2 regions of the Tenacibaculum sp. UWU-22 genome follow, and region 2 is predicted to be linked to the other one. Evidence: riboswitches for the same ligand, from Rfam matches in the RefSeq annotation. Region 2 holds a riboswitch; the other holds the start of a gene.
The links. Region 2 has a riboswitch for cobalamin ahead of AB2B44_RS08815 (TonB-dependent receptor plug domain-containing protein). Riboswitches for the same ligand answer to the same signal wherever they lie in the genome.

Region 1: linked by a shared signal. The riboswitch ahead of metE (5-methyltetrahydropteroyltriglutamate--homocysteine S-methyltransferase) and the one ahead of AB2B44_RS08815 (TonB-dependent receptor plug domain-containing protein) in region 2 are both predicted to bind cobalamin.

What each region holds. Positions count from the first base shown of each region.
Region 1 is NZ_JBFNGP010000003.1:159,007-169,801, forward strand. It holds gene porU (type IX secretion system sortase PorU) at 1-398, opposite strand, end outside; gene gldJ (gliding motility lipoprotein GldJ) at 597-2,306, shown strand; cobalamin riboswitch at 2,395-2,591, shown strand; gene metE (5-methyltetrahydropteroyltriglutamate--homocysteine S-methyltransferase) at 2,768-5,083, shown strand; gene murF (UDP-N-acetylmuramoyl-tripeptide--D-alanyl-D-alanine ligase) at 5,269-6,525, shown strand; gene AB2B44_RS07275 (N-acetylglucosamine kinase) at 6,518-7,369, opposite strand; gene AB2B44_RS07280 (polysaccharide biosynthesis protein) at 7,505-9,430, opposite strand; gene AB2B44_RS07285 (DUF2892 domain-containing protein) at 9,522-10,037, opposite strand; gene ccsA (cytochrome c biogenesis protein CcsA) at 10,096-10,795, opposite strand, start outside.
Region 2 is NZ_JBFNGP010000005.1:4,571-15,365, forward strand. It holds tRNA gene AB2B44_RS08780 (tRNA-Leu) at 86-169, opposite strand; tRNA gene AB2B44_RS08785 (tRNA-Lys) at 317-389, opposite strand; gene AB2B44_RS08790 (shikimate kinase) at 548-1,066, shown strand; gene AB2B44_RS08795 (phosphoribosyltransferase domain-containing protein) at 1,058-1,567, opposite strand; gene AB2B44_RS08800 (RNA-binding S4 domain-containing protein) at 1,574-1,951, opposite strand; gene AB2B44_RS08805 (peptidylprolyl isomerase) at 2,056-2,901, shown strand; gene AB2B44_RS08810 (ABC transporter substrate-binding protein) at 2,941-4,077, opposite strand; cobalamin riboswitch at 4,117-4,315, shown strand; gene AB2B44_RS08815 (TonB-dependent receptor plug domain-containing protein) at 4,387-6,288, shown strand; gene AB2B44_RS08820 (hypothetical protein) at 6,348-6,863, opposite strand; gene AB2B44_RS08825 (DUF3307 domain-containing protein) at 6,867-7,577, opposite strand; gene AB2B44_RS08830 (SatD family protein) at 7,581-8,186, opposite strand; gene AB2B44_RS08835 (ATP-dependent helicase) at 8,404-10,728, shown strand.

The DNA.
Region 1 (10,795 bases), on a different contig from region 2:
CTATAAATATTTTGTTGGTGGTGTGCGGTATTGTTGGCTGAGTCTATTTTCCAATCATGAGGGCCTTTTCCATAAAATAAAATATAATCGTTGGCGTTAAAAACACCATCATTTTCACCAGCAATATAAATGGCATTTTCTTCTAAATCTTCGTGTCTAAAATCGCTCACGTTATTGGGCAATAATGTCCCGCCATTACCGTATATTTTAATGTTTTTAGGATTAATAGTCGATGGGTCTATTCCTATTTTTTGTAATAAATTATAATCAATTTTAAAAACCCCGGTAGTATCAATAGAAAATTTATACCATTTCCCGCTAGCTAAAACAGATTTTGTAATTTGAGCATTTGCAAAAAAATAAAAAAATAAAAGGTTAAAAACTAAAATTTTTTTCATAATATTACTAAATAACGCCTTTAAAAACGTATTATTTTATTATTTATGGTATATAGTATAATAAAGAAATAAAATAATCGTTAATATTGTTGCGTTAGACTTGGGTACAAGTTTAATAAATTTTCTTGTTTGAAAAGAGAATTATTGTAAATTGCGAAACCTAAAATAGAAAGAAGTTTTTTTAGATAAAATAAAAGCATGAAAAACGTATTAAAATTAGTTTGTTTACTTATTGTTTCAAATGTTGTTTTCACAAGCTGCAAAATGAAAGATGCTAATGAGTCAGCTTTAACAGGATGGAGGTTTAACGATCCTAATTATGGAGGATATTTAAAAGGAGCATACAAAGGTAGTAATATGCCACCTCCTGGCATGGTTTACATTGAAGGAGGTACATTTACCATGGGCTCTGTACAAGATGATGTAATGTATGACTGGAATACTACCCCTAAACAAATGCACATTCGTTCTTTTTTTATGGATGAAACAGAAGTAACCAATGCCGAATATGGATTGTTTGTTCAATATACTAAAGATGTTTATCCACCTAGCGACCCTGCCTATGCACATATTTATGAATCGGTATTACCCGATACATTAGTTTGGCGTAAAGGTTTAGGAAACACTAATTTATTGTCAGAAAGCTATTTTCGTCATCCTGCCTATGCCGATTATCCAGTAGTAGGTGTAAGTTGGATACAAGCAAATAAATACTGTAAATGGCGTACTAATGCTGTTAATTTAAAAAGATTGATAGATAAAGGCGTTATGAAAAATATTTTTAGAGAAGATTCTGTTTCATTTAAAGGGAAAAATAGTTTTGATACCGATTCATATCTAGCCGATCCATATTATTTGTTTGATGGTGATACTTCTAAAGTATATAAAAGAGGATTACCTTCTGTAAGACAAGGAAAAGCAAAGAGAGTTAAAAGAGGTGGTTTTACAGGAAGACAAGTTTCGGAGTCAGATGGTATTTTAGCACAAAAATTTAGATTGCCAACCGAAGCGGAATGGGAGTATGCTGCTAAAGCATTTTTTGAAAATAGAGAATATAATAGTATTCGTGGGCGAAAAAAATACTCTTGGAACGGTAAATACACCCGTAATAGAAATGGGAAAAATAGAGGAGACCAGCTAGCAAACTTTAAGCAAGGAAAAGGAGATTATGCAGGAATAGCAGGTTGGAGTAGTGATGGTTCTGATATTCCAAATAAAGTAGGCTCGTACAAATCAAACGCATTTGGTTTATACGATATGTCAGGTAACGTTGCCGAATGGGTTGCTGATGTGTATAGACCCATAGTAGATTCTGATGCAAATGATTTTAATTATTTTAGAGGTAATGTCTTTACAAAAAAAATGATTAATGAAGATGGAAAAGTAGTTATAGTTGGTGATAATCAAGTGGAGTATGATACCCTAGTAAATGGTAAAATTGTACCAAAAGATTTACCAGGGAGTTTAAAATTTGTACCAGTAACTAAAGATCAAACATTTATGCGACGTAATTATTCAAGGGCAGATAATGTTGATTTGTATGATGGCGATCAAGAATCATCTAAATTTTATGGTGCAGATAAGGGACAACTAACGAGTAGTGAGTCTAGAATGTATAATTCTCCTGAAAGACCTCGTGATGAAGCCGATTCGTTAGGTAATGTAGATAGATATAAATATGATTCAAAAAGAAGAACAACTTTAATAAGTGATAAATCTAGAGTTTTTAAAGGAGGTTCTTGGGCAGATAGAGAGTATTGGTTAGACCCAGCGCAAAGAAGATATTATCCTGAATATATGGCCACTAATTATATTGGTTTTAGATGTGCAACTGATAAACTAGGTCCAATGACTTTTACAAGAGTTAAAAGAAGTACACCTAGATATTCAGTACGTGCTAGAAAATAAATTTTTAAAAATATAATAAAAACAAGTGTTATTTTAAAATAAATAACACTTGTTTTTATTTTTGTCTAAATAAGTTCTTTATATAATTTCTTTATCAACCAGAAAAGGTTTTACTTAACGTAGATTAATAGGGAATCGTGTGTAAATCACGAGCTGTCGCGCAACTGTAAGTAACATACCAAAGGTTTTGCCAAATTATGTAATCCACTATTTCATTTATTGAGATGGGAAGGAGTGGTAAAACTGTTACAAGCCAGGAGACCTGCCTATTCTGAATTGACGGTGCTTTCGCGATTTGAAGTTTATTTGTCAGTTTGATACACTTTTTACTTTCTTAACCTTATAAGGAAGTCTGTTCTTACCAGTGGTGTATTTCTTTCTAAAAACTCATTTCTACAGAGCATTGTGAAGTTGTGAAAAAGAGCTTTTAATTTTTGTTTAACGTGTTAAAATTAAAAGTAATGCAAACACACAATCTTGGCTATCCGCGTATTGGTAGCAACAGAGAGCTCAAAAAAGCCTGTGAGCAGTATTGGTTAGGTAAAATATCAGTAGCAGAACTGATAAAAACAGGAAAACGTATTCGTCAGTACAATTGGCAATTACAAAAAGATGCAGGGGTTGACTTGATTCCATCTAACGATTTTTCGTTCTACGACCAAGTATTAGACATGTCGTTAACTGTAGGAGCAATTCCAAAACGTTATCATGAAGTAATGCTCAATAAAACAAATAACGAACTTGACCTCTATTTTGCTATGGCGAGAGGTTATCAAAAACATGATTTGGATATTACCGCCATGAAAATGACCAAATGGTTTGATACCAATTACCATTATATCGTTCCAGAATTTGATAAAGAGCAAACTTTTAAGTTATTTTCTTCTAAAATTATAAATGAATTTATTGAAGCAAAAGAGGCAGGGTTTAAAACTAAACCAGTATTAATAGGTCCTGTTTCGTATTTACTTTTAGGAAAAGAAAAACAAGAGGGGTTTAATCGATTAGATCTAATCAAAAATCTTTTGCCAGTTTATCTAATCATTTTAAAAAAATTAAAAGAAGAAGGTGTTGAATGGGTTCAGTTTGATGAACCTTTTTTGGCTTTAGATTTAAGTGAAAAAGCAAAAGAAGCTTTTAGTTATGTTTATGCTGAAATTAAAAACACTTTTCCAGAGCTAAAAATTATAATTGCTAATTATTTTGATTCTTTTGGTAATAACTTAGATTTAGCACTTTCGCTTCCTGTAAATATGTTGCATATAGATTTGGTTCGATCTAATACGCAATTAGATGATATTTTAGAAAGCGATAAGTTATCATTAAAAATACAATTATCTCTTGGCGTTGTAGATGGTAGAAATATATGGAAAAATGATTTTAAGCACTCATTATACTTAATTAATAAAGCAATTAATAAAGTTGGAGAAGATAGAATATTTATAGCACCTTCTTGTTCATTACTACATTCTCCTTGCGATTTAGATTCTGAAACTACTTTAAATTCAGAGATAAAACAGTGGCTTGCCTTTGCAAAACAAAAAGTAGATGAAGTGGTAACGTTAAAGAAATTAGTAAATTTTAAAGAAAAAGAAAGTGTTTTAGAAAAATTTAAAGCAAATCAACTTGCTATTGAAAGTCGTAAAACCTCAAAACTTATACATAATAATAAGGTAAAAGAACGTGTGAAAACGATTACAGAGGCAGATATTAATCGAAAAAATGTTTTTAAAAAACGTAAAGAAAAACAGCAAGAAAGGTTGAAGCTTCCATTGTTTCCAACAACCACCATTGGATCATTTCCTCAAACAAAAGAAGTGCGAACATGGAGGTCAAAATTAAAAAAAGGAGAAATTAATAAACAAGAATATGATGAGTTTATAAAAGAGGAAACTAAAAAAGTTATTCGATGGCAAGAACAAATTGGCTTAGATGTTTTGGTACATGGTGAGTTTGAGCGTAATGACATGGTTGAGTATTTTGGAGAGCGATTAGATGGTTTTGTTTTCACAAAAAAAGGATGGGTGCAAAGCTATGGTAGTAGATGTGTAAAACCACCGATTATATATGGAGATATACAACGAACCAAACCAATAACTGTTTATTGGGCAAAATATGCTCAATCACTTACTAAAAAGCATCTAAAAGGTATGTTAACGGGGCCTGTTACTATTTTGCAGTGGTCGTTTGTACGTAACGATCAACCACGCTCAGAAACTTGTACTCAAATAGCTTTAGCAATTCGTGATGAGGTAGTTGATTTAGAGAAAGCAGGAATCAAAATTATTCAAATAGATGAAGCTGCATTACGTGAAGGACTGCCGTTAAGAAAAGCTGATTGGCAAAATTATTTAAATTGGGCAGTTAAAGCATTTCGAATAGCATCTTCAGGTGTTAAAGACGAAACACAAATTCATACGCATATGTGTTATTCTGAATTTAATGATATTATTCAAAATATCGCAAACATGGATGCTGATGTAATTACAATAGAATGTTCTCGTTCGCAAATGGAGTTGTTAGATGCATTTGCTGAATTTAATTATCCAAATGAAATTGGTCCAGGGGTATACGATATTCATTCGCCACGAGTACCGTCAAAAACGGAAATGTTAGCCCTGTTAGAAAAAGCGCAAGCGGTAATTTCTACAGATCAACTTTGGGTAAATCCTGATTGTGGATTAAAAACTCGTCATTGGGAAGAAACCAAAAAAGCATTGATAGAAATGGTAAATGCAGCTATAATATCACGCGAAGAGGCCTTAATAGTGTCATAAATAAGCTAGCCTTGGCAGGTTATCAATATTGAGGATGCCTGCTAAGGTTTGTTTTAAGTTTTTTACCTTTTTACTAATTTAAATAATTAAGATTCTATAAAAAAGTAGTAATTTTAATTTTGTAATCAAAGAGAAGGTTATAAAATAGTGTAATCTTTTTTAAACAATCTTATATTTCTACTTTAATGAATATTGCTGATTTATATAAATTATATAAAAAAAACTTTTTAGTTGATACTGATACGAGAAGCATACAAAAAAACACACTGTTTTTTGCTTTAAAAGGAGCTAATTTTAATGGAAATAAATTTGCCGAAGAAGCCTTAAAAAAAGGCGCTTTATATAGTATTGTTGATGAAAAAAAATATCAAACTTCTGATAACATTATTTTAGTAGATAATGTATTAGAAACTTTACAGCAATTAGCGTTGTATCATCGCCAACAGCTTACTATACCTATTATAGCTTTAACAGGAAGTAATGGCAAAACAACTACTAAAGAATTAATAAATAAGGTTTTAAGTGAAGGTTATAAGACGACTGCAACACAAGGAAATTTAAATAACCATATAGGAGTACCTTTAACATTGTTAACGATAACTCCTGAAACAGAAATAGCAATAATAGAAATGGGGGCAAACCATTTTAAAGAAATTGCTTTTTTATGTGAAATTGCACAACCCGATTATGGGTATATAACTAATTTTGGTAAGGCACACCTTGAAGGTTTTGGAAGTATTGAAGGTGTAATACAGGCTAAATCAGAGTTATATGATTATTTAAAAATAAATAATAAAACAGCTTTTGTAAATACAAACGACCCAATTCAGGTAGAAAAAACAAAAAATAGTACTCGAATTTTATTTGATAAAACAATTACTTTTTTAGAAGTTAATCCGTTCGTAAAACTATCTTTTCAAGATAAAATTATTCAAAGTAATTTAATAGGGAAGTATAATTACCCCAATATGGCAGCAGCTATTACTATTGGTAAGTATTTTAAAATTTCTGCTGAAAAAATAAAGCAGGCTATAGAAAGCTATACTCCGGATAATAATCGTTCACAAATTATAAAAACAAAACGGAATACAATTATTTTAGATGCGTACAATGCTAATCCAACAAGTATGGTAGCTGCGTTAGAAAACTTTAATATGGTATCATCAAAAAATAAAACGGTAATTTTAGGAGATATGTTTGAGCTAGGTGACACAAGCTTAGAAGAACATCAAAAAATAGCGGATTTAGCAAGCTCTTTTAATTTTAACAATCTATTTTTTGTTGGAGAAAATTTTTACAAAACAAAGACTGAAAAACATCAGTTTAAAACATTTGATTTATTGAAAAAGCATTTACAACTGTATCCTATAGAAAATAATCTAATATTAATTAAAGGTTCTAGAGGTATGGCTTTAGAGCGTGTTTTACCACAAATTAGTTAATGTGTTTTCTATGATAATCTAATAAATTATCTATCGGACGCTGTATGATATCTGTAATTTTTAAATTATTTTTTGTAGCTACATCATCTAAAATATCGCTAAAAAAATAGGCAATGGAACCAATGAAATAGATAGGTGTTTTAGCGTCTTTTTTGTAAGGTAAAATACGATATTTAAAAAAATCTTTAAATCCTTTTTTAATGAGTTTACGAATATATTTTTCGTCTTTATAAGCCAACATAAATTTGGCAAAACTTGCTAAATACATGTTGGGGTTTGGTTGTTTGTATAAATTAAATTTGATATTATCTGAGTCTAAATTATATTCTTCATTAAAAGTTTTAGCAATGTTTTTAGGCATTCTTTTATAATAGAAATCACGAATAAGAAGTTTTCCAAAATAATTGCCACTGGCTTCATCCATAATTATATACCCTAACGAAGGAGATATCATTTGCGTGGTTGTTCCGTCAAAATAACAACTGTTAGAGCCTGTTCCTAAGATGCATACAATAGCCGGTTTTTTTTGTGAAGCAGCATATACCGCAGCTAAAAGATCTTCGGCTATTTCTATTTTTGCATTAACAAAAACATCTTGCATTACTTTGTGTAGAATTTTTACGGGCTCAGGAGTGCCACAACCTGCTCCGTAAAAATAAATTTTACTAACCTCATCTTTAATATTGATGAGTTGAAACATATTTATGATTCTATTTTTTAGCTCTTCTTTACTAACTACAGCGGGGTTTAATCCTAATGTGCGGGTTCTAAAAACTTCTTTTTTATTCTTGTCTAAAGCAATCCAATCTACTTTAGTAGACCCTCCGTCTGCAATTAAAATCATAATTTATCAGTTTTAATTTAAGGGAGGCAATCTACATAAACTTTCTTAAAAAAAAGAAATATGTAAGGTTAAAAAACGAAAAGCTTATAAATTTTAAACGCTAATTTAGTTTGATTGTTTACGTGTAAAAACCAATTAAGCTTGTTCTTGTGTTGAGTAGTGTTTTTGATAAACAATATCTAATTCTTCATATTTGGAGTTGTTAGATTTGTATTCAGGCACTATTTCTTTAATTATAGTTACTGTTTTTTTGTTATTATGTTGTCTATTTTCTGCTAAAAGTTCTTCTATCTTAAGCAGTGTATGCTCAACATCAATAGGTTGAGTTTTAGCAATCATAATTTTTTCGTGGTAGGTAGGTTTAGTATTTTCTCCGTTAGCTAGTAATTCTTCGTATAATTTTTCTCCAGGTCTAAGTCCAGTAATTTTAATATTGATATCTTTTGGGTATTGAAGTCCTGATAGTTGAATCATTCTTTTAGCAACATTAAAAATCTTTACAGATTTACCCATGTCGAAAATGTAAATTTCACCACCAATCCCCATAGAACCTGCCTCAAGCGTTAATCTACAAGCTTCAGGTATTGTCATAAAATATCGAGTAATATCTTTGTGAGTAACAGTTAAAGGTCCTCCATTTTTAATTTGTTTTTTAAATAGAGGAATAACCGATCCATTAGATCCTAAAACATTACCAAAACGTGTAGTTGTAAATTTAGTTGATTTATTTTTTTTGCTTAAACAACTAATGTACATTTCGGCAACCCGTTTGGTAGCGCCCATAACATTAGTAGGGTTTACAGCCTTATCTGTTGAAACCATTACAAAGCGTTCTATATTGTATTTAACAGCTAGGTCTGCTATGGTTCTAGTACCGCCTATGTTTACTTTTACAGCTTCATAAGGGCTTTGTTCCATTAAGGGAACATGTTTGTATGCGGCAGCATGAAATACTTTATGAGGTTTAAAATGATTAAAAATCTTTTCCATTCGAACGTTGTCTCTGACGTCAGCAACAATAGAGGTAAAGTTTTTAGTGTTTTTTTGTAGTAATTCTTGCTGTAATTCATATAAATCAGATTCTGCCTGGTCTACTAAAATTAAGTGTTTATGATTGTATAAACTTAATTGCCTAGAAATTTCACTACCAATAGATCCTGCAGCTCCTGTTACTAAAATAACTTTATTATTTACATCTCTTTGTACAATAGGATTGTCAATAGAAATAGGTTCTCTGTCTAATAAATCTTCAATTTTAACCTGTTTTATTTGGTGTGCTTCTAAGTCTCCTTCAATCCATTTAGTAAGTGGAGGTACTATTTTAATTTTAATACCTAATTTCATTAAGTAATCGGTTATTTCTAAAAGCCTAGTAGGTTTTATTTTTTGAATAGAAATAACGACTTCATCAATCTGTTTTTGTTTAATAAATTTACGTGTAATTTGGCTTAATCCATATACCTTTGTTCGGTCAATTTTTTTTCCTATTTTATTTGTGTCATCGTCAATAAAACCGAGTACTTCAAAATTATTTTTAGTATCTCTATTAAGCGCCGCATAACAAATTAATCCTGACTCTCCAGCACCATATATTAAAACATTTGTAATTGCATCTAATTCTGATGAAATAATTTCGTAAAAGGCTTTAAAAATAAACCGACTAATGATTAGTACAAAAGTGGTTATTAAGTAGTGAATGATGATTATTGAAGTAGGAATGTTGATTGGCGGATAAATATGGAAAAATTTATTTAGAGAAACGATAATAAATGTAGAGGCAGAAAAAAGAGTAACCCCAACAAATACATTAAAGGCATCTCGAGTACCAGTATGCCGTATAATTCCTTTGTGAGAACCAACTAATAGAAAGCTAAGTCCTGAAATTAAAATAATAAAAGGGAGCTGATATTTTGCTCTGCTAAAATCGAAATCAAAACTTGCGTTAAATTTTATAGCATAAGCTATAATAAAAGAAAAACACACCAAAATAATATCAACAGATAAAACAGTCCATTTAGAAGCGTATTTGTCTAATGTTTTTAAAAGTAATTTTCTAACCATGTTTATTATAAAATGGTAACCGCTGTAAATCTACGATTTATATAGTGAAGTAGGGAGTGAAATTTAAAAAAATAGGGAAAATCCTCTTTTTTTAAATTTTTTTCATTTGTTGTTTCATCATTTGTATTTGATCTTTTAGCATGCCATGCTTGTCTAGCTTTTTGGCTTCACTAAGAAGATTTGTAGCTTCTCTTTTACGTCGTTTAGTCATGGCTATGCCCGCAAGTTGTAATTTAGCCATGGCTAAATCATGATTCATTGAAAGACCAAGCTTTAGAGCCTTTTTTAAATATTTTTCAGCTTGTGTAATATTAGTTTGCGACAGCATAATACCATGTAAATAGTTATAATAACCTTCTTGTTTTTTAGTTAAAGCTGCAGTAGGGTTTTTAATATAGCTTAACCATTTTTTTGCTCCTTCAAAGTTTTGTTTTCGTAATTGTAAAAAAGCGAGTAAAATAAATTCGTTTTTAAAATAAAAAAGTATAAAAATACCTGTTAGTAGTAAAATACTAATTCCATTTCCAATATGTCCTTTTGTGAATTCGTAAATAGCCCAAATTAAAGTTAAACCTGCTAAAATTAATTTTATATTTTTATTATACATAATTGTTGTTTTCTTTAGAAAGATTGACTGACAAATACAGTTTTATAGATTATATAATTTATAGTTTTTTATAATATTTATTATATTTATATTTTGCTAAAATGCTTAAAATTATCACAAAGGCAATAGAGTAGTAAACTGAGTTTGGTGTTATCACTTTGTCTCCACTTGCATACGAGTGCAACCCAGATAGGTAAAAATTAACGCCAAAATAAGTCATTAAAATAGAAGCATAAGCAATTACAGACCAGATATTAAAAGTAAGCCTTCCTCTTAATCCAGGAACCAAGCGCATGTGTAAAACAAATGCGTATACCATAATAGAAATTAGAGCCCAAGTTTCTTTTGGATCCCAACCCCAATAGCGCCCCCAACTTTCATTAGCCCACATACCACCTAAAAAATTACCTATAGTTAACATAACTAATCCAACGGTTAAAGCCATTTCGTTAATAAGGGTTAGCTCTTTAATATGCAAATCCATTTTTTGTTTATTTGTTTTGGTGGTGGTAATTATTAAAAATAATGACAAAACACCCAATATCATACCTAAACTGAAAGGGCCGTAGCTGGCTACTATAATTGATACATGTATTAATAACCATCCCGAATTTAGTACTGGTTGTAGATTTGCTATTTCTGGGTCTAACCAATTTTGGTGTGCAAAGGCTAAAATAACTGAAACCAAAAATGTAGTGGCTGCAATGGTTAGTGCTGATTTTCGACCTAAGATTAAACCAAATGTCATGGTTGCAAAA
Region 2 (10,795 bases):
AAAGCAATAATTATTCCACAAAAGAAAAGTGTGGTTAAAAATTAGATTTTTTTGTAAAAGTTAATTATAACGTTATAAAAAATTGTGCGCACGAGAAGATTCGAACTTCCACATTCTTACGAATACTGCCCCCTCAAGGCAGCGCGTCTACCAGTTCCGCCACGTGCGCTTAGAAATTAAAAAAGGTTGTAAAAAAATATAGTTTATTGCCAATTTAATTTTATTCCTGTTTTTTTTATCAATCGAAAAGTTTTGATAGATATAATTCTAAGAAAAATTAGAATGACGTTGTTTCTATTTTTATACAACCTTTTTGTGACCGGGCTGGGGCTCGAACCCAGGACCCTCTCCTTAAAAGGGAGATGCTCTACCAACTGAGCTACCCGGTCTGTTTTTCTAAAATCGAGTGCAAATATACGATGCTAAGTTCTATTTCTACAATATTTTTTGTAATTTTTTTGTTGATATTTGCACAAGTTTTATAATTAACCTTAAATGCTATTTACAGAGTGTTAGTAGCCAGTTAATTAATTAAAAAATATATTATATGAAAGTTGTTTTAATAGGGTATATGGCAAGTGGTAAATCAACAATAGGTAGATATTTAGCACAAGAAATGGATATGTCTTTTATAGATTTAGATGTGTATATCGAAGAAAAAGAAGAAATGACAATTACGGATATTTTTAAAACTAAAGGAGAGATTTATTTTCGTTATCAAGAGCATTTTTATTTAAAAGAACTGTTGGCTGCTACCAATAATATAGTAATCGCCCTTGGGGGCGGAACCCCTTGTTACGCAAGCAATATGCAAGTGATTAATAATAGTGAAAACACGTACTCTATATATTTAAAAGCCAATGTACATACATTGGTTGAAAGGCTTAAAAATCAACGTTCTAAACGACCTTTAGTAGCGGAGTTGTCTGATGAAAAACTACAAGAGTATGTTGCTAAACATTTATTTGAGCGTAATAAATATTACAATCAAGCAAGTAGTATATTACCGATTGACAACAAAAGTATAACTGAAATAGTAACCGAACTTAAAGTGCAACTACATTAAATAAGCAACGGCTTTATTTTTAGTAAATTCTATGACTACTTGATCGTGTAGAGAAGTAGATAATGAAATTCCTTTAAAATCGGCTTTTATAGGGTATTTTTTATGATTTCGGTTTACTAAAACAGCCGTTTTAAATCGTTTTAAAGGTACTTCTAAAAAGTGTTTAACCCCATAAATTAAGGTAGTGCCAGAATTTAATACATCATCAACTAAAATAAGCGATTTGTTTTTATACTCTTGAGCAGAAAGAGATGTTTTAACGGGGTTTAACGGATTTTTTTTATCAATAATAACGTTACATAATTGTATTTTTAAAGGTGATATTTTAGCAATAATTTTTGACAATTGTTCTGCAAAAAGATAACCATTATGGTCAATGCCAGCTAAAATAATTTCTTTTTCGTTACTGTTGCTTTCGTATATTTGGTAAGCAATTCTACGCATTTTTTGTTCAATTTGCGTATGGTTTAAAATAATGTTATTATGGGTTGTCGTTATCATAATTTATTAATCTTCTTCTAGTGTTTGATTGTAATCTTCGATATCTCTTCGGTCTTTTTTTGTAGGTCTTCCAACACCTTTTTTTCTATAATAATCTTTGGTGTACTTTAATAATTCTGTTTTTTCAAAAGCTTCTTTAGGGGTTAAATCTTTTCTGTATAAATCTACTAATTTTGCACCAATTCTGTTAGGGGGTATCGCTATTATTTTAATTGTATAATCGATTTGATTTTTCCGAATTAAAAGAAGTTCATCCCCATAAACCTCTTTAGAAGGTTTTAAGCGTGTGTTGGCTATTTTTATATGACCTTTTTTACATGCTTCGGTAGCTAAGCTTCGCGTTTTAAAAAATCGAATACACCACAAGTATTTATCTATTCGCATATAAAAAGTTAAATTTTAACTTTAGGTTTTTTACAAAGGTATAAAAATGGTAACTTGCGCACCGAAAAATTTAACGTAAAATGGTATCATTTAAAAACCTTTTTTTGCTGGCAATACTATCGGTAGTGCTTTATGCTTGTAATAAAAAAACAACAGAAGAAACTTTTGATAGCGCTGCACAAGCAGTTATTGATAATGATTCGATTGTAAAATTTTTACAATCGCATTATTTTGACACCGCTATCGATTCGATAAAAACAATTGATAACGGGCAAACCTCTTTATATAAAGATACCAAGTTAAAAACAATGGATATTACCGAAAATGATATTGATTATAAATTATATGTGTATGTAAATAGAGTAGGCGATGACCCTAAAGAAAAAGGTTTTCCTACCATAATGGATTCAATTTTTGCTACCTACGACTTAAAGTATATAGAAACCACAGCTAAACTTGAAGATGTTAGAACTATAAAATCAGGCACATGGTTTGGTCAAGTTCAGAGTTATGTAAAAGGCAGGTTATATGGTTTCACCAATTTTAAAGGAGGTGAAAATGTATCAACAGATGGCGAACCTATTAATTATACGGGTGGTGGAAAAGGAATTTTATTTATTCCTTCAGGATTAGGTTATGCAAATACTACAGGGCTTTCTGTTCCTGCAAACTCATGTTTAGTATATTATATTAACTTATGGGATATTATACCCAATACCGATCATGATAATGATGGTATTCCGTCTATAAATGAAGACCCGAATGGCGATGGAAACCCACTTAATGATGATACAGATCAAGATGGTGCACTTAATTTTCTTGATGCTGATGATGATAACGATGGGCAACTTACTAAAAACGAAGATGCTAACGGTGATGGTAATCCAAGAAATGATTTTAGTGATCCCAATAACCCTACTTTAGCTGATTATTTAAATCCGTTAAAATAAAGAGATTAAAAATACGATATATTCACCTTTTTAATCTAATTAGAATTTCATTTTTTCAAAAAAGGTAAATTTATAGTTAGGTAAAAGCTCTGGGTGAGTAATTTTAATGATATCTTTTAGTACCAAATCGGGTCGAGTAGGGGCAAGTTCAAAATAGATAATACCAGCTGTTTTACCCTTTTTTAAATTGGGGGTATATATATTATCGGTTTTGAAAGCTTTAAATTCTTGGTATATTTTGTTACTGTTAATTAATTGGTTTTTAGTTGAAAAATATCCTGGAGAAATCCAAAAATCAGCAGCTTTTCCTTTATCTAAAACACTTTCAAAACTCAACGATAAACTACCTCTTCCTTTATTGTTTTGCCATAAGTAATTTGTGTTAGCGTCTTTAAAAAAATGAGCAATAAAACTATTTCCGGCAGGTAAATTCCATATATCTTTATTCATAATAGCACCTGATAAAATGGTTGGGGTGGTAATTGCATTTTTAGCTATTTTTTTAGCCTCGATATAGTTTTTTTCAATAATATTAAAAATACTGTCAGCCATTTTTTCTTTATTGTAGAGTATTCCGAAAAACTTAATCCATTCAGCTCTACCAAGGGGTGTTTCTTCTAACCAATCGCCATTTAAAATTACAGGAATATTCTGTTTTGTTATTAATGCAAGCGCTTTATTGGTTTTACTCATCGAAAAAGCAACAACTAACTCAGGGTTTAAGCTTAATAAAATTTCGGTATTAAGAGAGGCTTCTTTACCTATATCGGTAATTTTATGAGCCTCAATTAAAGCTCTTGTTTTTTCAGAAGAAACGTATTGTGTGTGCGGAAAACCGATTAACGTTTTTTCTTCGTTTAATAATTCAATCATGGGGATATGAGTAGTAGAAGTTACCACCATTTTTTTTATAGGAACATAAATAACACGAGAAGAACTATGCTTTGTAATATTGTTGTTTTTATTTTCAATGGTGTATTCAAATGGCTTATTTGCATTTGGGTACGGACTTTTTATAATTATTTTTTTCTCTTTTGCAGTTTGTACAATATCAAAGCCTTTAGCATATTTTATAGTAGACCCACTAGGTTTATTAATTTGTTTTTTAGCTACTTGTTTACACGAAAACACTGACAAAAAACAGACTAAAAAAAGAGGATAAAAAATGTTTTTCATTCTTTTATTAATTTGGTTACAAGATTACAAATTTTAAACTACTTTTGCCCCGATTTTGGTTTTGTTATCAATGTCATTGATAATAAATTAAAAGGGAAGTTGGTGAAAATCCAACACTGTTCCCGCAACTGTAAGCTAGTAAGCTTGTAACAGCTACTTTAACCACTGTTTAGTAATAAATGGGAAGGTGTGTTACAAGACGCAAGTCAGGAGACCTGCCAATATCAAAAAAAAGAAACTTTCGGGATAAAAGTTTTGGTATGGTTATACTTTGTCCTGATTTAACACAAATTAAAAAAAACGTATAAAATGAAAAAACGATTTCTAATTGTAGGAATATTGCTGTGCACTACTATGGTTAATAAAATCAAAGCACAAGAAAAAGAAAAACAGTTAGACGAAGTTGTGGTTACTGCTACAAAATTTCCTGTAAACAAAAAAAATGTAGGTAAAATTGTTTACAAGATTACTTCTGAAATGCTAAGTAATGAGCAAGGAAAAACCCTTTTAAATGTGTTAAATGATGTGCCTGGAATACAAATTAACGGAAGTTATGGTACGAAAGGTCAAAATTTAGGGTATTACATTAGAGGGGGAAGAAACAAGCAAGTAGCTATTTTAATTGATGGGATAAATGTAAACGATCCATCATCGGTTAGTGGCGATTTTGATTTACGTCAAATAGATATTAATCAAATAGAAAGTATTGAAATTTTAAAAGGGGCATCTTCTACTTTGTACGGTACAGGAGCTGCTACAGGGGTTATTAATATTATACTAAAAAAAGAAGCTAAAAAAGAATTTGCAGGTACTTATACAGCTACTGCAGGCTCTAATTCGTCTAGTGAACATCAAAACTATTCGCTTAATGAGCTTGCCGCTAATTTTAATTTTAACGGTACAATAAAAAAGGTTAGTTATTTACTAGCAGTAAACGCAAACAATTCGGGAGGCTTATCATCTGTCGAAAGTAGAGATCCTAATGTTGAATTTAAAGAAGATGTTTTTTATCGACAAAATGCCCTACTAAAACTAGGATATGATATTAGTTCTAAAGCCAATGTTGGAATTTTTGGTTCGTTTGATAAATTTTCTACTGATTTTGATGGTTTTGATTACGACCCAGTGACCTGGGCAAGTATTCCTGCGGATAAAGACAAGAATTTAAAAAGTAAACAAAAAAGAGTAGGAGCAACATTTAACTATAAATACAATAAAGGAGAACTTAACATAAAAACGTTTATAACGAATATTAAGCGTGTAGAAACCCCTTCGTTAGATAACTTTGAAGGAAAGGCTTCAGGGTTTGATGTGTATGCTAATAATTACATAATTAGCAACGTATCTGTTTTAGCAGGTTTAGCTGGTCAATACCAAGATATGTCACAAAAAACTTCGTATAGGGTTATTGAAGAAGGAAGTGGTAAACAACATTTTTACGATCCCTATGTTTCGGTAAACTATAATACGTCGTATGGGCTTAATTTTAATGCGGGTATGCGCTTAAACATTCATAGCGAATATGGTAATAATTTTGTTTACAATGTAAATCCATCATATAATTTTCATATTAATAAAGTAACGGATATAAAACTTTTTGCTTCATACAGTACTGCTTTTGTAACCCCAACATTATCAGATATATTTACAAAATCACCAACTATTGAAGAGTTGCAACCCGAAAAAGATGCAACTGTAGAAACGGGTTTTGAAGTTAACCTTACCCATAAATTAACTTTTAATGGTACTTATTTTTATAGAGAAGAAACCGATAAAATTGGCTACGATTCTCAAACGTATAAAACCATAAATGAGTTAGGAACGTTTAATGCTAAGGGTTTTGAAACCGAAATTAATTATAATCCGTTTAAAAAATTACAAATTATAGTTAATTACACGTATGTTGATAGAGATGAAAGTTTAATGCTAAAAATACCCAAAAATAAATTAGGGATTAAATTAAATTATAAAATTTCACCATCTACTTTTACCTCGTTAAGTTATAAATATGTCGATGCTACTAAAGATTATGGTAATGTTGATTTGCCTTCGTATAATTTGTTCGATTTTTTTATCAACCAAAAAATAATACACAACAAGGTTACGCTTTTTGCATGTTTAACTAATATTTTTAATGAAAATTATCAAGAAGCTGCCGATTATACAACTAGAGGTAGAAATTATAACTTAGGATTAAAAATTAAATTGTAAGTAAAAAGCAAGTTAGCTCTTTTAATACATTTATATTTTAACCGTCAAAAATTTAGTAATTATAACAATTCTTTTACTTCTTGTTTTATAAAATTAATAGCAACATTAGTGGCACTTTCTGTTTGTGAGGCTTGTTCTATTAATAAATTTTCTTGTAAAAGGTTTGCATTTTGGGTTTGTTTTGCCATCGTTTTTATTTTGGTAATTACTAAATTTTTGGCAGTTAAAATTGTTTTCCAACAAGCGTTAGAAATATAAAGTTGTTGTACGCTATTATGTTCAAATTCTTGCTCTATCGTTGCAATTAATAAATTTGCATAAGCTGTAGTGTCTTGATTTATGGGTTTTACGCGTAATACTAATTTAGATGGATTAATACGCTCTAAAAATAAAAGTAATCGTTCGTAAGCCTGTAATTTTAGGGGTAGCGATTCTTTCTTTTTTTCGGTTAATAATGCTATTTTTTTTTCGTTGTTTGAGTAAGTAATAAATCCGCTAAAAAAATAATAAGCAACAAACCCTGTTACTACTGCGGGCAATGTGTAACTTAATGCTTCAATAATTTTATTTTCCATAATTTAATTTGTGAGGTACGAATATAATAATCCTATCGATATAGCAAGGCTAAAACTTAAAAGCGTTCCAATTAAAATATACTCGGTGAGTTTTCGGTCTTTAGCAGACGATAAGTCGCCAAATCTAAAAATTGATTTTGCAGCTAGTAAAAAACCAATACCTTCCCACTTATTTATCAGTATAAAGGTAAAAATAAGAAGTCGCTCTAAAATACCAATATACCTACCTGCTTTGCTGAGCGATTGGTCTTTTTCTGTGTTTTTTTCAGGATTCCATTGTGCTATAATTACTTTAATAAGTACAGATGAAATGTAAGATACAAAAAGTAGTGAAGCTATTAATAATATATTTTTTTCTGATAAAAAACGATTAAAATCGATAGTAAAAGGGGCGTATAAGTATGTTACCAGTATTAATATGGCTATATGTAATAATTGATCTAAAAAAAATAAGTGGCGTTTGTTTTTTTTAGTTTGAACATATGTTTTGCTAACATCTATTATAAAATGAGTGCTTATAATTAAAAAAAAACCTAGTAAATAGCTTGGGTTAAATTGTAAAACAAGTGCGGTTAAAATTGCATGAACCCCTATGTGCCAATATAATTTTTTAGATTTTATTTTCTTTTTTTCTTTACTAATAACCCAATTGGTTGGTTGAAAAACAAAGTCGCCTAACATATGTGCGATTAATAGCTTTAAAAAAAGAATCATTTTTTATGGTTTTTGATTGATAAGTTTTTGATATCGTTTTTCAAGTCTTAAAATTTCATCTAAACCCGCTCGTTTTTTACGTTTACTAATTCCTGCTTGAGAAATACCTAGCAATTTACTAATTTCTCTTTGAGTCATTGTTGGGTTTTCTAACGAAATTTTTACAAATTCTGCCGAATTTACACTCCAATTATCCATGGTTAATAAACCTAAAGCAAGGCTAATATTTAACTCTTCATCAAATTCTTTCCAAGGCGATTTTATAGCAAGCGATTGTTTTTTCAACAGGTTGTCAAAGGCATAGCCAGAGTTTATATGTGCTTTACCGTTTGATTCGGTAATGTGTTGGTTTTCAAATGTTTTTTCACCAATTCCAATAGCCATTCTTACATCTAAAGCAGCAATCGTTTTAAGGCTTGCTTTTATCAACAAACAGGTTTTTAAAGCGTTTAAAATAGAAACTTCTACTTGAAAGCTATCACCTCTGTATATTTCCCAAGAAGCTGGTGAATTTCCAATTTTATTTAAAATATTCTTTAAAATAGGTAGCCATTTTTCTACAGAAATATTTCTAGAGTTTATAATATCGCCTGTTACAATGCTTGTCATAAAATTAATATGGTTTTATCGCAAATATACTAAATATAACTTTAAATAGTTATATTTTTATTTATAATCTTATAGGGTTATATTTTTGTTTATAACTTTTATAGGTTATGTTTTAGTGATAATTAGAAATATTGTGAATAACTATTAAAATTCAGGTTTTAATAGTTTTAAAAGAATAGTTAATTTTCCACTTTTAAATTTCTTCAAAAAAACTTTTTTGGATACTTATTTACAACAACTTAACGAACCTCAAAGAGCCGCTGTTTTACAAAAAGACGGACCTGTAATTATTATTGCAGGGGCAGGCTCTGGGAAAACACGTGTATTAACATATCGCATAGCATATTTAATGCAACAAGGGGTAGATCCATTTAATATTTTATCATTAACTTTTACTAATAAGGCGGCTCGTGAAATGAAAGAGCGAATTAGTAAAGTGGTAGGTAATAGCGAAGCTAAAAATTTATGGATGGGTACTTTTCATTCGGTTTTTGCTAGAATTTTACGTGCTGAAGCTGACCGTTTAGGTTATCCTTCAAATTTTACAATTTATGATACACAAGATTCGGTTAGGCTGTTAACAACAATTATTAAAGAAATGAATTTAGATAAAGATCGATACAAACCTAAACAAGTTTTAGGTAGAATATCATCTTTTAAAAATAGTTTAATAACGGTTAAAGCCTATTTTAATAATTCTGATTTACGAGAAGCTGATTTAATGGCAAGTAGACCAAAGATGGGTGAGGTGTATAAAACGTACGTTGATAGATGTTTTAAATCAGGAGCTATGGATTTTGACGATTTATTACTGCGAACCAATGAATTATTGGCTCGTTTTCCAGATGTTTTAGCAAAATACCAAGATCGTTTTCGTTATATTATGGTTGATGAGTATCAAGACACCAATCACTCGCAATATATTATTGTTAGAGCACTAGCAGACCGATTTCAAAATATATGTGTTGTTGGTGATGACTCGCAAAGTATTTATAGTTTTAGAGGAGCTAATATTCAAAATATTTTAAATTTTCAAAAAGATTATCCAGCGGTAAAAACCTTTAAACTAGAACAAAACTATCGTTCTACAAAAAATATTGTTAATGCTGCTAATTCGCTTATTGAAAAAAATAAAACAAAATTAGATAAAGAAGTTTGGACCTCAAATGTCACAGGAGAGCCCATAAAAGTGATGCGTACTATTTCAGATGGAGAGGAAGGGCGTTTCGTGGCGCAGTCTATTTTTGAAAATAAAATGAATTTACAGCTGCAAAATAGTGAATTCGCCGTATTGTACAGAACCAATGCGCAATCTAGAGCTATTGAAGACGCATTGCGAAAAAAAGATATTAAGTATAAAATTTACGGAGGAATATCGTTTTATCAGCGTAAAGAAATTAAAGACGTATTGTCGTATTTAAGAATATTAATTAACCCAAACGACGAAGAAGCGCTAAAAAGAATTATTAATTATCCTGCTCGAGGTATTGGTGGCACTACTATTGATAAGTTAACTATTGCAGCAAACCAGTATCAAAAATCAATATTTCAAATTATTAAAAATATTGATAAGGTTGATATTGGTATTAATTCAGGTACAAAAACCAAATTGCAAAATTTTGCGAATATGATACAGCGTTTTCAAATTGAAACGCAAACTAAAAACGCATTTGAAGTGGCTGATTTGGTAGTAAAACAAACACAGTTAATTAAAGATCTTCAAAAAGACGGAACTCCAGAAGGAATTAGTAAGGTTGAAAATGTACAAGAACTATTAAACGGTATTAAAGACTTTATTACCGATAAAATAGAAGCTGGTGAAGAAGCGTCGCTAACCACTTTTTTAGAAGATGTGGCTTTAGCTACCGATTTTGATGCTGATAAAAAAGATGAACAGCCTAGAGTTTCGTTAATGACGATTCATTTGTCTAAAGGGCTTGAGTTTCCGTATGTGTATATTGTTGGGTTAGAAGAAAATTTATTTCCTTCGGCAATGAGTATGAATACCCGTACCGAATTAGAAGAAGAACGGCGCCTGTTTTATGTAGCTTTAACCCGTGCCGAAAAAGCCGCTTATTTATCGTATGCCCAAACACGTTATCGATGGGGAAAATTAACCGATGCAGAACCTAGTAGGTTTTTAGAAGAAATAGACGATCAATACTTAGAATATCTTACCTCTAAATTGCCACAATCAAGTGCCAGTAAATTTTTAGATGCTAGTTTATTTGAAGATGCACCAAAGAAAATAAGATTTCAAAAACCGATTGAAAAAAAACGACGAGAATTTTATAAAAAAAAGGATGTACAAAACATTCCGCTAAAAGCAAAGTTTAAAAAAGTTACTGAGGTAACCCCAAAAACAAATTTATTTGATACCAATTTAACAGTAGGCAATATTGTTGAACATAATCGATTCGGAAAAGGCGAAGTTTTAAGTATAGAAGGAAAAGGACCAAATAAAAAAGCAGAAATTCAGTTTGCAACTGCAGGTAAGAAAAAATTAATATTGCAATATGCAAAACTAAAAGTTATTGGATAATTACTAAAAATAAATACGTACTTTGCGGGCTTTAAAAACTGCAATACATATAGTTTGCATAACTATA